Regions from separate parts of the Paracoccus sp. J55 genome, predicted to be linked through region 1. Evidence: riboswitches for the same ligand, from Rfam matches in the RefSeq annotation. Region 1 holds a riboswitch; each other region holds the start of a gene.
The links. Region 1 has a riboswitch for thiamine pyrophosphate ahead of thiC (phosphomethylpyrimidine synthase ThiC). Riboswitches for the same ligand answer to the same signal wherever they lie in the genome.

Region 1 (5,133 bases):
TGTCGAGATCATCGCCTTCCTGTATGCACCGACCTCGATACGGCTGCAGCGTCTGGAGCGCCGAGAGGCACAAAGACATGGTGGTCGTATCCTGCCGGGTGGCGACATGCATGACAGCCATCTGGCATTCCGTGACTGGGCCTCTCGCTATGATGACCCCTCGTTCACGGGACGCAATCTCGCCCAGCATGAACGCTGGCTCGAAGTACAAACCGCTCCGGTTCTGAAGCTTGACGGCACAGAGCCTGCTGACGTGTTGGCCGAGACAGTCACAACCGCGCTGGACCGGCTCTGAAAGGTCACGAAGAGCCCGATCCCGACCGTCGACAACATGGTCTGGCAGGGAGTGGCCCTGCCAGACTTGTTCTCAGGTCATTATACAGAGTGAGGCATTCGGGAACGGGAAGCCGAAATCATCGACCGCGCGCCGGGACACCTCCTGAAATCCTAGCCGCCTGTAGAACCGGACGGCTTGTTCATTCTCGGTATAGACCTCGAGGGACAGTTCGCCCTTCCGGGCCAGGGCATCGGCGATGAGCGTGCGCCCGACACCGTGACCTTGCCACTCCGGAGCGATGAATATCCCGCCTATGAAGCAGTCGAGAAGGCTGATGAAGCCGACGGCTTTTCCCTCGAGGAAGGCCACGGAAGTCTCCGCCTTCGGCAGATACACCTCCTCGATCAGCTTGCGCTGTTCGATCAGCCTTTCTTCACCGATGAAGGGGTGCGCCTTTAGCGAGGCTTCGAACCAGATGGTCGACAGTCTTTTCAAATCCGATACCGCGTCAAAGGGCCGGATCACCACGTTTTCGTTCTTCAAGAGAACTCCACAGAAATCATGCAAAAAGGGTCGGCACCCAAGTGCCGAGCGATGCCGCTATATGCGGGTCAATCGAAGCCTCTGTGCATAAATCTCCGTCTGTGGCGGGCCGAACATAGGCCGCCCCGCCACCAGTTTCAATGACGGCAGAGGGCTCTTCACGTCGATCTGCCGCTCTTTGCACCAGGGGCGGCGCCAGTCAGCCTCTGGCCCGCGCACTCGGCCCTTCGCGGTCATTCGCTGGCCTAATCTGCTGCCGCGCAGCGTTCCCGGTGCGGTCGCTCGTGGGTAGCGCAGAAAATCGGAGAGCAGAGCGGCGCAAGGGCGCAGCAAGGGGAAATTGGAGGCCAAGCTACCGCTCGCATACTCACGTCTCCCCCGATTACGGCGACCAGGAATGGAAGCCTGCCGTCCATTGGGCGGCAGGCCGATCCATGTTCCTGCCGGGCTCAATCCGGGCGGGATGCTGCGGTTACCGTGGGGACATAAAGCGCGCCGCCCTGATCGCGGAAGCGTTCGGCCATGGCGTCCATGCCGTTCCGGCGCTCGGCCTCGGCGCGGATGTCGTGGCTGATCCGCATCGAGCAGAATTTCGGCCCGCACATCGAACAGAAATGCGCCAGCTTGTGCGCCTCCTTCGGCATGGTCTCGTCATGCATGGCGCGCGCCGTGTCCGGATCGAGACCGAGGTTGAACTGATCCTCCCAGCGGAAATCGAAGCGGGCGCGCGACAGCGCGTCGTCGCGCAACCGCGCGCCGGGATGGCCCTTGGCCAGGTTCGCCGCATGGGCGGCCAGCTTGTAGGTGATCACGCCGGTCTTGACGTCGTCGCGGTCCGGCAGGCCCAGATGTTCCTTGGGCGTGACATAGCACAGCATCGCCGTCCCGAACCAGCCGATCATCGCCGCGCCGATGGCGCTGGTGATATGGTCATAGCCCGGCGCGATATCAGTGGTCAGCGGCCCCAGCGTATAGAACGGCGCCTCGTGGCAATGCGCCAGCTGCTTGTCCATATTGGCCTTGATCTTGTGCATGGGAACATGCCCCGGCCCCTCGATCATCACTTGGCAGTCATGCGCCCAGGCGATCTTTGTCAGCTCGCCCAGGGTTTCCAGCTCGGCAAACTGCGCCGCGTCATTGGCATCCGCGATCGAGCCGGGCCGCAGCCCGTCGCCCAGGCTGAAGCTGATGTCATAGGCGCGCATGATCTCGCAGATCTCGGCGAAATGCTCGTAGAGAAAGCTCTCGCGGTGATGATGCAGGCACCATTTCGCCATGATCGAGCCACCGCGCGACACGATCCCGGTCACCCGGCTCGCCGTCAGCGGGATCATGTGCAGCCGCACCCCGGCATGGATGGTGAAATAGTCCACCCCCTGTTCGGCCTGCTCGATCAGCGTGTCGCGGAAGATCTCCCAGGTCAGGTCCTCGGCCACGCCGCCGACCTTTTCCAGCGCCTGATACAGCGGCACCGTGCCGATCGGCACCGGCGAATTGCGGATGATCCAGTCTCGGATATTGTGGATATTGCGCCCTGTGGACAGGTCCATGACCGTGTCGGCGCCCCAGCGGATCGCCCAGACCATCTTGTCCACTTCGTCCTCCATCGAGGAGGTGACGGCCGAGTTGCCGATATTGGCGTTGATCTTGACCAGGAAATTGCGGCCGATGATCATCGGCTCAAGTTCGGGATGGTTGATGTTTGCGGGAATGATGGCGCGGCCTGCGGCGATTTCGTCGCGGACGAATTCGGGCGTGACCAAATCGGGGATCTGGGCACCGAAATCCTCACCGTCGCGGACATAGGCGGTGATGCGGCCCTCGTTCTCGCGGATGGCGACATATTCCATTTCCGGGGTGATGATGCCGGCCCGGGCATAGGCAAGCTGGGTTACCGCCCCATGGGCGGCACGCAGAGGCGCATGACGGACCGGAAAGGCCGGGGTCAGGCGCGCGCCCTCGGCAAAGCCGTTATCGGCGGCGGTCACCGGCCGCGCGGCGACCGGCGTGACATCGCCGCGCATCTGCTGCCATTGCCCGCGCCACCGCGGCAAGCCGCGCGTGATCGCGATATCGGCCTGCGGGTCGGTATAGGGCCCGGAACTGTCATAGACGGTCAGCGCCGGCTCGCCGGTCAGGGCAATGCGGCGCATCGGCACGCGGATGTCGTGCAATACGCCGGGCAGATGGATCTTGTCCGAGGCGGGCATGGCGCCGGTGGTAATCCGGGGCTGGGGGTGGTCCTTCATTGCGGTCTCCCTGTTTGGGGACCCGGCTGACAGGGGCTTCGAAAGGGGCCACGCGGCCAATGGGCCAACGCGGCCCGAAAGGACCGCGCCCCGAGATAACGGAGGTTGATTGCCCTTCGGTCTTCCTACGCCAGTGTCAACTGGGTCAGGTTCAAAGGGTCGCGTCACCGGGGTTGCCCCCTGTCAGCCTCTCAGTCCCCGTGGCGGGACTCCCCTGACGAAGCGCAAAGGTTGGACATTTTCCCCGTCGTGTCAATATCGGAGGCGATGGATCTTGATGGCCTGCCGGAGATATATCAGCCCTGCAACCAGGCGCGGCGAGGTCGCAGGGCGCTCCTGGTGCGAGGGGAAAATCTCGTCCTAAATCAGTGGCAGCCGCAGCACTGCGGATGAACGACCGCTATGCCAAAGTTTTTGCGGCTGCCATACCGCATCGCAGCCGGCAGCTTTCCGTCCTTACCACCGACTACTCGGCCTTCAGCAATGTCCAACTCTCCACCCCTAAACCCTGTGCCACGCGATATAGGTTGTCGATGGAGATGTTCTGCTCCGACCGCTCCACCGCGCTGAGATAGGTCCGGTTCAACCCGCATTCATGCGCCAGATACTCCTGCGACCAGCCGCGCTCGGCCCGCAGCCTGCGCATGTTGCGCGCCACGATGTCTCGCAGAGGACTCTTGGGGGTCGTCTTCATGCACAATGCTATTGTGCGTCGACGCTTTTAACTCTACCTGTTTTAACATTCATTCGACATCCAGGAGCCCTTCATGCCCCACCAATGTCCGCATTGCATGACCGAGATTCATGCCGAGGCCTCCACCTGCCCCGCCTGCGGGGCGATCCGCGGGGTGTGGGGCCGCTCGGTCGAAAGCTGGCGCCAGGCATCGACCTTCATGCTCGGCGTGGCCGCATTCTTCGTTCTTGCCGGCATAGTCTTTGGCACTTGGGTTGCATCGGTCGATGACCAAACGACGGCATTCGACGGCTTGATCGCCTTCCTGTTCCTTTCGCCGTTCATGCTGTTCGCTGGCGGTGTCGGCCTGTTCCTGCGCTACGTGATCCCCCGCATGCAGGAGGGCTGGTACCGATGAGGGCCGCGAAGCGGAAACCGACCGTCGGCCCGAAGCGCACCTCGATCTGCCTCAGTGCCGAGGCGCACAAATCCCTGCGGATCGAGGCCCTGCGGCGCGACATCACCATGAGCCAGTTGATCGCACAGGCGCTGGCCGATGCCGGCATCGACATTCCTCCGGAGGATCTGGAAGCATGAAGCATCTGATCACCGCCGCGCTGATCAGCCTCGCCAGCCCGGCCCTTGCCGCCGGCTGGTATTTCGAGGCCTCCATCGAGGGCGGCGCCGAATACTGGACTTTCACCAACGAGACCGGTGAGGTCAGCCCGCGCCGGGTGCGCGGCAACGAGATCTGTATCACCCGCACCGACCAGATGAACGAATTCGACGCCAACGGCACCTGTGACTTCAACAACTGCCGCGTCAGCGTGACGCTGAACGGCCGCAACGCCGAGGCGGGCGAACGGGTCAGCATCCGGTTCTCGAATGGTGAGAAGCTGGATTTCGTGGCAGACGGTGGTGACATTCTGCTGAGCAATTTCGACACGGCCGGGATGGGCGCGACCAACCTCTTCGTCCACAATGTCCGGCTAGCGGAATGGGTCGAGATCGGCTTCGGTGGCAAGCGCCACCGCTTCAGCCTCGCTGGATCGGCGGCGGCTCTGGACGCGATCCGGCCATGGATGACGGGAGGCAAGTGATGACCTCCCACGGGACCATGCACGCAACCAACGGATATCGGCGCAAAGGGCCTGACTACCTGAACAACCCGGACATGGTTGCGTTCACCATCGGGCGGGTCGTGATGGCAAAGATGACGACCGGCCGCCCCCTCAGCTGGAATACGCTACGGGCACGGCTGATGCATATCGCTGAGGGAGATACCGTCGATCTGCCGGCAGGCGTGAATGCGGAGATGGCATTGGCAGCCCTGCGATATCTCCCGGAACCTCCAGACGCTTCCCGTTACAAGGGCTGAGGGCAGGAACCTC
Region 2 (5,133 bases), on a different contig from region 1:
CGCTGGCTGGAGATCGCGGTGACCGATACCGGGCCCGGCTTCTCGGCCGAGGCGCTGGCACGGGCGACCGAGCCCTTCTTCACCACCAAGGGCAGCCAGGGCACCGGCCTGGGCCTGTCGATGGTCTATGACCAGATCAAGCTGTCCGGCGGCACGCTGCGGCTGGGCAATGCCGAGAGCGGCGGCGCCCGGGTCACCATCCGCCTGCCGCTGCGCGCCGCGCACCCGCATCTGGTGCTGCTGGTCGAGGATGACGACGCCATCCGCGCCCATATCCGCGAGATGCTGACCGCCCAGGGCCATTCGGTGATCGAGGCCGGCTCGCTCTCCGAGGCGCGCGGGTTGACCGACCTTCCCGGCCTGACGCTGATCCTGTCGGACCTGCAGCTGGGCGACGGTTCGGGCGCCGATCTGCGCGGCCGCGGCCTGCCTCTGGTGCTGATGACGGCGCTGCCGCCGGGCGATCCGCGCAGATCGGGGCTTGACGGACCGGTCCTGACCAAGCCCTTTGGCGACACCGAACTGGCCGTGGCCATGGCAGAGACCGATGACTGACGCCCCCTTGATCGCCATCCTCGACGACGAACCCGAAATCCGCCGCCTGCTCTCCGCGGCGCTGGAGGAGGCGGGCTTCCGCACCTTAGGCTTCGCCCGCGCCACCGAATTCGAGGCGGCGCTGCGCCGTATCCAGCCCGATGCCTGCCTGATCGACCTGGGCCTGCCCGACCGCGACGGGCTGGCGCTGGTGCACCGGCTGGCCAGCGAATCCGGCGCGGCGATCATCATCATCTCGGGCCGGGCGCAGGTGCAGGACCGGGTGACGGGCCTTGAGCTGGGCGCCGACGACTACATCATCAAGCCCTTCGAGCCGGCCGAGGTCGTGGCCCGCATCCGCGCCCGGCTGCGCAGGCCCCAGCGCGAGACCGGCGCCGGCCGCCAGCAGATCCGCTTCGCCGGATGGTCCGCGGATTTCGACCGCTACACCCTGACTTCGCCCGAGGGCGCCGAGACCCCGATCTCCCATGCCGAGGCCGAGGTCCTGCGGCTGTTCCTCGACAATCCGCGCCGGCTGATCTCGCGCGCGCAGATGCTGGAGACGCTGGGCGGCACGGCGGGCGAAAGCTTCGACCGGGCGATGGACGTGCGCATCTCGCGCCTGCGCACCAAGCTGGGCGAGGACCCGAAGAACCCGCGGCTGATCAAGACGATCTACGGCGCGGGCTATATCTTTCTGGCCGAACTGGGCTAGATTGCCCCCATCCTCGCGGAGATTGCCATGCCCACCGTCTATGTCCTGAACGGCCCGAACCTGAACCTGCTGGGCCAGCGCCAGCCCGAGATCTATGGCAGCACCACGCTGGCTGACGTCGAGCGCGACTGCAAGGCGCTTGGGTCCGAGCTGGGGCTGGACATCGCCTTCCACCAGTCGAACCACGAGGGCGCGATCATCGACCTGATCCACGAGGCCCGGCGGTCGGCCCAGGCCATCGTCATCAACCCGGCCGCCTTCACCCATACCTCGGTGGCGATCCTCGATGCGCTGAACGCCTTCGACGGGCCGGTGATCGAGGTGCATATCTCGAATGTCCACAAGCGCGAGAGCTTCCGCCACCATTCCTATGTCAGCCTGCGCGCCGAGGGCGTGATCGCCGGTTTCGGGGTCAATGGCTACCTGCTGGCGCTGCGCCATGTGGCGAAGCTGGTGGGATAGGGGGGCGGTAGGGGTGAGCCCATTTCTGACGCTCGGAGCACCCCATCGAACCGCAATAGTATCTAGGTGCGTGCAATCTGCTAGACGGAAACGCGATGACGTTTGAGGACCGCATTCGTTCCCTGACAATGCCGCGCCGCGGTGCATATCCGCGTCCTTGGATGACCGATACGGATCCCGATCAGGTCAAGGTCCTGATCGTCGGGGCCAGTTCGGCAAAAACCTTTCATTGCGCTGACGTGGGAACCCACGATCAGTTTCTGGACGCGCTATGGAATCGCAATGGTCGATCCTGCAGGGAGATGTATGATGCGGCCACCACCAAACCGTCAAAGACACGACCCAACTTAGCCCGGCTCTCCAAGATGCTGGCCGAACGCGGGCTAACCTCAATGCAGACGAACATTTCTTGCGCCAGTGCGCGCTATGATGCTGATCTTTCGGATGAAGACCGCGCTCATGGCACCGAAATATTCAAGGCCGTGCTCGAACACGTGCCGTGGCGCGCAATGATCGTCTACGGTGTCGGCGCGTCCAAACAGTTTGGTCGCGCTTTTGGCATGGCAATGCCGCAGGTGCCGTCGCCAGATTCCGCGCCCGTGCAGGTGAGCTTCCGAGAGCGGACGGTGTTTATATCGCCGACGCTAGCGCCGCCGAGATACCGCACTTCCGTTTGGCCGTATCTGGAGCGGGTGGTGGGGATCATCGCAAGCACCGTTTTGTAGTCACACCGATATCGATCATTTAACAGCAGCTTTCCGCAAAGCAGACCTGCTACCTGCCGGCCCTCTTCAAATCACCCCGCGCCGCGCCAGGTCCCGGCCCAGCGCCTCGGCGCCGGTAAAGTGAATCCCGTCCATGCCCAGCGCGCGGGCGCCCTCGACATTGGCCGGGCTGTCGTCGACGAAGATGCAGTCCCCGGGCCGCAGCCCGTTGCGGTCCATCAGCAGCCGGAAGATCGCCGGGTCGGGTTTCAGCACGCCGACCTGGCCCGAGACCAGGATATCGGCGAAGATCGCACCCAGGCGGGGATGCAGCTCCAGCGCATGCGGCCAGGTCTCGGCCGACCAGTTGGTCAGCGCATAAAGCGGCACGTCTCGGGCCAGCAGCGCCTCGGCCACCACCCAGCTGCCGGGCACGGTCTTTTCGATGGTGACGGGAAAGGCCGCCAGATAGCCCGCCAGGTGCCGCGCCTCGTCGCCATGCTCGGCGCGGGCGGCGGCCAGCCCCTCGGCAAAGCTGCGCCCGCCGTCCTGCATCCGGTTCCAGCCGGGAAAGTCGATGCGGGCCATCCAGGCCTCGGCCTCGGTCCGGCTGGTGAAGACATCCGCAAAGGCCAGGACCGGATCCCAGTCGATCAGCACCCCGCCCAGGTCGAAGATCACGCTTTTCATCGCATCCTTCCCTTTCCACCGGGCCCAGATCGGCCGGAATTCCGGGCGGTGTAAAGCCCGAAACCGCCGCAGGCCGCCCGCCATCTTGCCCGGCCAGGCGGACAGATGCGTGACACCCCGCGACGGACCGGCGGCGCTCGGCCCTTGCAAAGCGGGACGCCGGGGCCTAGTGTCGCGCGAAAGACTCATACACTTGGGGAGCCCCGCACGGGGCTGAGAGGTGCCGGGCACCGACCCATCGAACCTGATCCGGGTCATGCCGGCGTAGGGAAGGGTAGAGTGATGCGGCCCCGCAATTCCCGGTCCGCCACCCATCCGCCCCACGTCCCCATGCCCGGCCAAAACGAAAGGCGGGCCATGTCGGGATTGCAGCCCCATCCCATCGCGCTGACCATCGCCGGCTCGGACAGCGGCGGCGGCGCCGGGATCCAGGCCGACCTGAAAAGCTTCTCGGCCCTCGGGGTCTATGGCGCCTCTGTGATCACGGCGATCACCGCGCAGAACACCCGCACCGTCGCTGCGGTCGAGCCGGTCAGCCCCGCCATGGTCGCGGCGCAGATCGACGCGGTTTTCGGCGATCTCGAGGTGCGCGCGGTCAAGATCGGCATGGTCGGCGGCGCAGATGTGATCACAGTCGTCGCCGACCGGCTGGCGGCGCTGCTGGCGGACAATCCGGTGCCGGTGGTGCTGGACCCGGTGATGGTGGCGAAATCCGGCGACGCGCTTCTGCCGGACGATGCCGTCTCGGCGCTGCGCGAGCAACTGATCCCGCTGGCGACGGTGCTGACCCCGAACCTGCCCGAGGCGGCGCGGCTTCTGGGTCGCCCCGCCGCCGCGACGCCCGAGGAAATGCGAGAGCAGGGCGAGGCGCTGCGCGCCCTGGGCGCCGACCATGTGCTGATGAAGGGCGGCCATGCCAGCGAGGACGCCTGTACCGACCTTCTGGTCGGGCCGCAGCCGCTGGTCCTGACGGCCCCGCGCCAGCAGACGCCCAACACCCACGGCACCGGCTGCTCGCTGTCCTCGGCCATCGCGGCGGGGCTGGCCCAGGGCATGGCGGTGCCCGATGCCGTGACCCGCGCCCATGGCTGGCTGCAAGGCGCCATCGCCGCCGCCGATGAGCTGGCGGTGGGGCTGGGCCACGGCCCGGTGCATCATTTCCACGCGCTCTGGAGACGGACATGACCGCGATCACCATCCTGGGCGCCGGGGTGATGGGGCTGTGCATCGCCACCGAACTGGCGGCGCGCGGCACTCTGCCCCGGATCATCGACCCGGCCGGCAAGCCCGGCGCGCAGGCCTGCAGCTGGCGCGCCGGCGGCATGCTGGCGCCCTATTGCGAGGCCGAAAGCGCCGAGCCGGCGGTGCTGCGCCTCGGCCTTGACGCCGCCGACTGGTGGCAGGCGAATGGCGCCGAGGTCATCCGGCGCGGCACGCTGGTCCTCGCCCCCTCACGGGACCGGGCGGAACTCGACCGCTTCGCCCGGCTGACCCAGGCGCATCAGCCGGTGAGTGCCGAGGAGATCGCGGCGCTGGAGCCGGAACTGTCCGGGCGCTTCCCGCGCGGGCTGCATTTCGCCACCGAGGCGCATCTGAACCCGCGCGCCGCGCTGCTGGCCCTGCGCGACCGGCTGGAGGCGCAGGGCGTCGCCATCGAGACCGAGGGCACGCCCGCCGGCCTGATCGTCGATGCGCGCGGGCTGGCGGCCCGCGACCAGCTTCCCGACCTGCGCGGCGTGCGCGGCGAAATGCTGGTGATCCGCTGCCCGGAAGTGACGCTGACCCGCACCATCCGCCTGCTGCATCCGCGCATCCCCCTGTATCTCGTGCCGCGCGGCGAGGGCGTCTACATGATCGGCGCCACGATGCTGGAAACCGGCGGCAAGTATCGCGTCACCGCGCGCTCGGCCGTCGAGATGCTGTCGGCCGCCTATGCCCTGCATCCCGGCTTCGCCGAGGCCGAGATCCTGGAGCTTGGCTCGGATGCGCGGCCCGCCTTTCCCGACAACCTGCCCCGCCTGCGCCGGC
Region 3 (5,133 bases), on a different contig from region 1:
ACGCGCTTCTACGACCTGAGAAACGACCCGATGACCTGCCCCGCCTGCGGCGCAGAATTCACGCTGGAAAGCCTGACCAACGGCCGCTCGCGCTCGCTGATCTCGGAAAAGACCGCGGCGCGGGAAGAAGACCAGACCGATCTGGTCGATGACGAGGATCTGGACGACGACGCCGATACCGGCGATCTGGACGACGATCTGCTGGACGACGACGATGACGGCGACATGTCGCTGGACGACATCGCCGACGTGCCCGAGAGCGACGACGAATAAGCCCTCGTCCCGACTGGTCCAGGCCCCGGAACGCGACCCGCGGCCGGGGCCTTTCCTTTGGCGGCCGAAGATGCGGATCATCGACAGACAGGCCATGCGCGCCATCCTGCTGACCCCGGACGACCGGGTGCTGCTGATGCGCGTCGATTACGGCACCGGCGACTGGTGGATCACCCCCGGCGGCGGCGCCGAGCCCGGCGAGACCGCCGAGCAGACCCTGCGCCGCGAACTGGCCGAGGAACTGGGCTTCGCCCTGCCCGCGCTTGGCCCGCTGGTCTGGCGCCGCCGCGTCGCGATGACGCTGCGGCAGCGACGCTGGCGGCAGTCCGAGGACTATTTCCTGATCGAGACCCAGGATTTCGTGCCGGTGATCCGGAACGCGCCCGAGGCCGGCGCCATCCGCGAATTCCGCTGGTGGAGCCTGCCCGAGATGCGCCATACCGGCGAGCGGCTGGCGCCGGCCGCGCTGCCGCGCATCGTGCTGGACTATCGCGCGAACGGGCCGCCCGGCAGCCCGCCCGAGATCGAGATCGTCGAGGATTGACCGTCAGGCCGCGTAGACCTCGTCGAAAAACGCCCGTTCCAGCGTGACGGCGCGCCGGAAGAAGTCGCGCGCCTGATCCGCCGCTCCGGGCCCGGCCCGGTCGAACTCCTCGCGCAGGAAGCCGACGAAATCCCGGAAGAAGGCATTATCGTGCAGTGTGATCCATTCGGCATGGACGAAACGCTCGGGCAGCGGCTGCGGCGCGCGGCTGGCCCAATCGAGGTAAAGCCCCTCGGCCACGTTCAACACCGCCAACACGGCGGGATAGCTGCGCGTCGCCGCCGCCTCGCGCATCAGCGCCTGGAACCCCGCGGTGGGCGCGCTGTCGGGGGTGGCGGCGCGATCCGCCTCGTCCACGCCGAGCGCCGCGAAGGCGCGCAGGAAATAGTCGTTCTCCTCGCCCGAGACCATGCCGGCGAAACGCCCGAAGCGCAGCCGCGATTCGAAGCGGTCGGCCGAGGCGATGGCCGCGCCCAGAAGCGTCAGGAAGGCGTCGAGAAAGCGGTGATCCTGCATCAGGTAGCGCGCCATCGCCGCATCCGCGATGCTGCCGGCGAACAGCTCGCGTACGAAGCGGTGCTCGACGGCGGCGGTCCAGTCCGCGGCGCATTCCCGGCGCAGGGTTTCGAAAAAGCTCTCGGTCATCGGGGCCCTCATGGCTTGGGGCGAGACCGGGTTGCAGTTCGGCCTCGCGGTGAGGCCGGCAAAAGACAGGCGCATCCTTCCCATCCCTTCGCCGGCATGATCCGGATCAGGTTCGAAGGGTCACCGCGCCGCCCGTCGTCGGGTCGATCGAGGCCAGCGGTCTCTCAGCCCCTTGCCGGGACTCCCCTTGGTGGCGCCAGACTAGCGCGCGGCGCGGCGGCTGTCACGGCCTGCCCACAAGATCGTGAGCCGCGAAATCCGGAACCGGCCGGCTGCGGCGCGGCATTGCGTCTTGCAGCCGGGGGCGAGATGTTATCTCGTTGCCGCAGGGCGGGCGCTACCCGCCCGCAGTCAGGACCGGGACCATGACGACGGGCGAAATGCCGAAACCCACGACCGCGACAGAACTGAACGATCCCGCCGCCTCGCGGCAAAGCCCGAAACAGGTCGGCCTGCGCCTGCACCGGCCGCCGCTTCTGACCAATATCTCGGCCGCGCGCTGGCTGCTGCTGGCCATCGTGGCGGCCTCGATCTATTTCTTCCACGGCTTCCTGGTGCCGGTGCTGGCGGCCATGGTGATCGCGCTGGCCAGCTGGCCCCTGCGCGAGCGCGCCGCCCGCCAGCTGAACCTGGGCCGCACCGGGGCGGCGACGGTGCTGGTGCTGGTGCTGGTCTGCTTCCTGCTGATCCCCATCGCCATGGCGCTGATCTATGCCTTCCGCGAGCTGCGCGACTGGATCAACTGGGCGATCGTGGTCAACAGCTCGGGCGCGCCGACGCCGGGCTGGATGGTCGAGCTGCCGCAGGTCGGCGACTGGCTGGACGAGAACTGGCAGACCTATATCGGCCGGCCCGGCGGCATCAGCGAGATCGTGCAGCTGGTCAGCGGCTCGAATATCGGGGCGATCTATCGCGGCGCGGTGACGGCGGGGACGCTGGCCTTCCATCTGGCGCTGACCTTGCTGTTCATGCTGATTACCCTGTTCGTGCTGTATCGCGACGGCGACAAGATCGTGGCGCAGATCGACCAGGTCGGCCGCCGCATCCTGCCCGACCGCTGGAGCAGGCTGTCGCGCGTCGTGCCCGCGACGATCAGCTCGACCGTGACGGGCATGACCCTGATCGCCATCGGCGAGGGGGTGATCCTGGGCGTGGCCTATTGGCTGGCCGGCGTGCCCTCGCCGGTGACCTTCGGGGTGATCACCGGCTTCATGGCGCTGATCCCGGGCGGCGCGCCGCTGTCCTTCACCCTGGTCTCGGCCTATCTGGTGGCCAGCGGCTCGCCCGTCGAGGGGGCGGCGCTGTTCGTCTGGGGCACCTGCGAGCTGTTCGTGGTGGACAAGACCATCCGCCCGGTTCTGGTCGGCGGCCCGGTCAAGCTGCCGTTCCTGCCGACCTTTTTCGGCCTGATCGGCGGGGTCAAGACCATGGGCATCGTCGGGCTGTTCGTCGGCCCGGTGCTGATGGCGCTGCTGGTCTCGATCTGGCGGGAATGGCAGCGCGAGCTTGCCGAAGAAGAGCAGCGGCAGGACAGCAAGCTGATCGGCCTGGAGTGACCGGGGCCTGACCGGCCCCCGGCGCAAGAACGGCGGAACATGGAAAAAGGCGGGGCGCAGATGCGTCCCGCCTTTCCTGTTGCGGCCGGGCTTCCGTCGGCGCCGGCGTCCGGATCAATCCGCCGGAAGCGGCGCCGGAGGCACCACGGGATCCTCCTGCGGCGGCGCGGCCAGCGATTCCGGCAGCGGCGTCAGCGTCACGCCGGCACCGGCGCCCAGCGGCTCGCCCTCGCGATTGGTCTCGGTCGGGGCGACGGCCTCGCCGGGTGCGATCGCGCCCGAGCTCTCGGCCTCGGCTTCGTCCTCGTCCGCGGCGGGGGTCGAGGCCGGCCGGGGCACCGGCACCGGATTGGCCCGGTCGGCCCCGTCGTTGCGCAGGTAGTCGAAGAACTCGCCCTGCGGCTGGATCACCAGCGAGCTGTTCTCGCCCCGCAGCGCCCGCTCATAGGAGGTCATCGAGCGGGTGAAGGCAAAGAACTCGGGGTCGCGGCCGAAGGCATCGGCGTAGATGGCGTTGCGGCGGGCATCGGCTTCGCCGCGCACCACCTCGGCGCGCTTCCGCGCCTCGGAGGTCAGCTCGACCACGGTGCGGTCGGCGGCGGCGCGGACGCGCTGCGCGGCCTCGCCACCGCGGGCGATCTCGTCGGCGGCCTCGCGCTCGCGCTCGGCACGCATCCGGGCATAGGTCGCGGTCAGGTTCTGCTCGGGCAGGTCGGTGCGGGTCAGGCGCACGTCGATGACGCGGATGCCCAGGTCGCGGGCATCGTCGCGCGACAGGTCGCGGATGCGATTCATCAGCGGCGTCCGGTCGTCCGACAGCACCGTGGTCGAGGGCACCGAGCCCAGCACCTGCCGGATCGCATTGGTCACGATCGGCTCAAGCCGGCGCTGCGCGAATTCGATGCCGCCCGCACCCACCGCGCGGCGGAACTGCACCACGTCGGTGATCTGCCAGCGCGCGAAGGCATCGACCACCAGACGGCGGTCGTCCAGCGGCGTGACCTCCATCGGCGGGGTCGGCAGGCCGAGGATGCGGGCGTCGTATTTCACCACATTGTCGAGGAAGGGCACCTTGACGCCCAGGCCCGGCTCCTCGCGCACGTCGACCACTTCGCCGAAGCGCAGGACGAGCGCCTTTTCACGCACATCGACGATATAGAGCGAGGAGATGACCAGGACCGCCACCACGACCAGGAAGGGCAGCGCCAGAAGCGAGATTGCACGGTTCATCACTGGTTCCCCCCGCTGGTGTTGCCCGAATTGGCGTTGCCCGTATTGCGGTTGCCGGAAGCCGGCGCCCCGCTGCGCAACTGATCCAGCGGCAGATAGGGCACCACGCCCGGCCCCGCCTCGCCGTCGAGGATGACCTTGTTCACCCCGCCCAGAACCTTCTCCATCGTTTCCAGATACATCCGCCGGCGCGTCACCTCCGGCGCCTTCACATATTCGTCATAGACCGAGTTGAAGCGCGCGGCCTCGCCCTCGGCGGTGTTCACCGCCTCGGCGCGATAGGCCTCGGCGCGTTCGATCACGGCGGCGGCCTCGCCCCGGGCGCTGGCCAGCACGCGGTTCGCATAGGCGTCGGCCTCTTTCTCCAGCCGGTCGCGTTCCTGCTGGGCGGCCTGCACCTCGCGGAAGCTGTCGATCACCTCGCGCGGGGGGTCGGCGCGGTCCAGGTTGACGCGCAGCACGTTGATCCCCGCCTCATAGGCGTTCAGCGTGTTCTGCACCGCCAGCTTGAGGTCGTCGGCGATGGCACCACGGTCACGGTTCAGGATCGGCGCCAGTTCGGACCGCGCCACGATGTCGCGCATGGCCGATTCCGAAACCGCGCGGATCGTGTCCTCGGGATCGGCGAGGTTGAACAGGAATTTCTCGGGGTCCGAGATGTTCCAGACCACCTGATAGGCCATGTCCACGATGTTCTGGTCGCGGGTCAGCATCAGCCCCGAATCCATCGGCCCGGCGCGGCCGGTGCCGATTTCCGTGGTCCGTTCGCCCGAGACCTGCACCACCTCGGCGGTGACGACCGGCCAGGGCGCGAAGTTGAGGCCCGGCTCGCCGGTGCCGACGGGCTTGCCGAACAGCAGCTCGACCGCGCGTTCCTCGGGCTTG

Region 2: it holds a riboswitch for thiamine pyrophosphate, as region 1 does, so the genes downstream of both, thiD (bifunctional hydroxymethylpyrimidine kinase/phosphomethylpyrimidine kinase) here and thiC (phosphomethylpyrimidine synthase ThiC) in region 1, are expected to answer to the same signal.
Region 3: it holds a riboswitch for thiamine pyrophosphate, as region 1 does, so the genes downstream of both, PARJ55_RS0101030 (TenA family protein) here and thiC (phosphomethylpyrimidine synthase ThiC) in region 1, are expected to answer to the same signal.

The regions. Positions count from the first base shown of each region.
Region 1 covers NZ_AZVA01000004.1:83,003-88,135, forward strand. Annotated here, with positions in the region: gene PARJ55_RS23255 (adenylate kinase) at 1-295, shown strand, start outside; gene PARJ55_RS0105645 (GNAT family N-acetyltransferase) at 368-820, opposite strand; gene thiC (phosphomethylpyrimidine synthase ThiC) at 1,270-3,069, opposite strand; TPP riboswitch at 3,175-3,295, opposite strand; gene PARJ55_RS0105655 (helix-turn-helix domain-containing protein) at 3,536-3,763, opposite strand; gene PARJ55_RS0105660 (zinc ribbon domain-containing protein) at 3,861-4,160, shown strand; gene PARJ55_RS0105665 (hypothetical protein) at 4,157-4,339, shown strand; gene PARJ55_RS0105670 (hypothetical protein) at 4,336-4,842, shown strand; gene PARJ55_RS0105675 (hypothetical protein) at 4,842-5,120, shown strand.
Region 2 covers NZ_AZVA01000002.1:344,650-349,782, reverse strand. Annotated here, with positions in the region: gene PARJ55_RS0103800 (PAS-domain containing protein) at 1-555, shown strand, start outside; gene PARJ55_RS0103795 (response regulator transcription factor) at 548-1,249, shown strand; gene aroQ (type II 3-dehydroquinate dehydratase) at 1,277-1,711, shown strand; gene PARJ55_RS23840 (hypothetical protein) at 1,807-2,436, shown strand; gene PARJ55_RS0103780 (HAD family phosphatase) at 2,503-3,105, opposite strand; TPP riboswitch at 3,290-3,393, shown strand; gene thiD (bifunctional hydroxymethylpyrimidine kinase/phosphomethylpyrimidine kinase) at 3,463-4,290, shown strand; gene PARJ55_RS0103770 (FAD-dependent oxidoreductase) at 4,287-5,133, shown strand, end outside.
Region 3 covers NZ_AZVA01000001.1:208,286-213,418, forward strand. Annotated here, with positions in the region: gene PARJ55_RS0101020 (FYDLN acid domain-containing protein) at 1-273, shown strand, start outside; gene PARJ55_RS0101025 (NUDIX hydrolase) at 344-817, shown strand; gene PARJ55_RS0101030 (TenA family protein) at 821-1,462, opposite strand; TPP riboswitch at 1,529-1,660, opposite strand; gene PARJ55_RS0101035 (AI-2E family transporter) at 1,828-3,018, shown strand; gene hflC (protease modulator HflC) at 3,133-4,248, opposite strand; gene hflK (FtsH protease activity modulator HflK) at 4,248-5,133, opposite strand, start outside.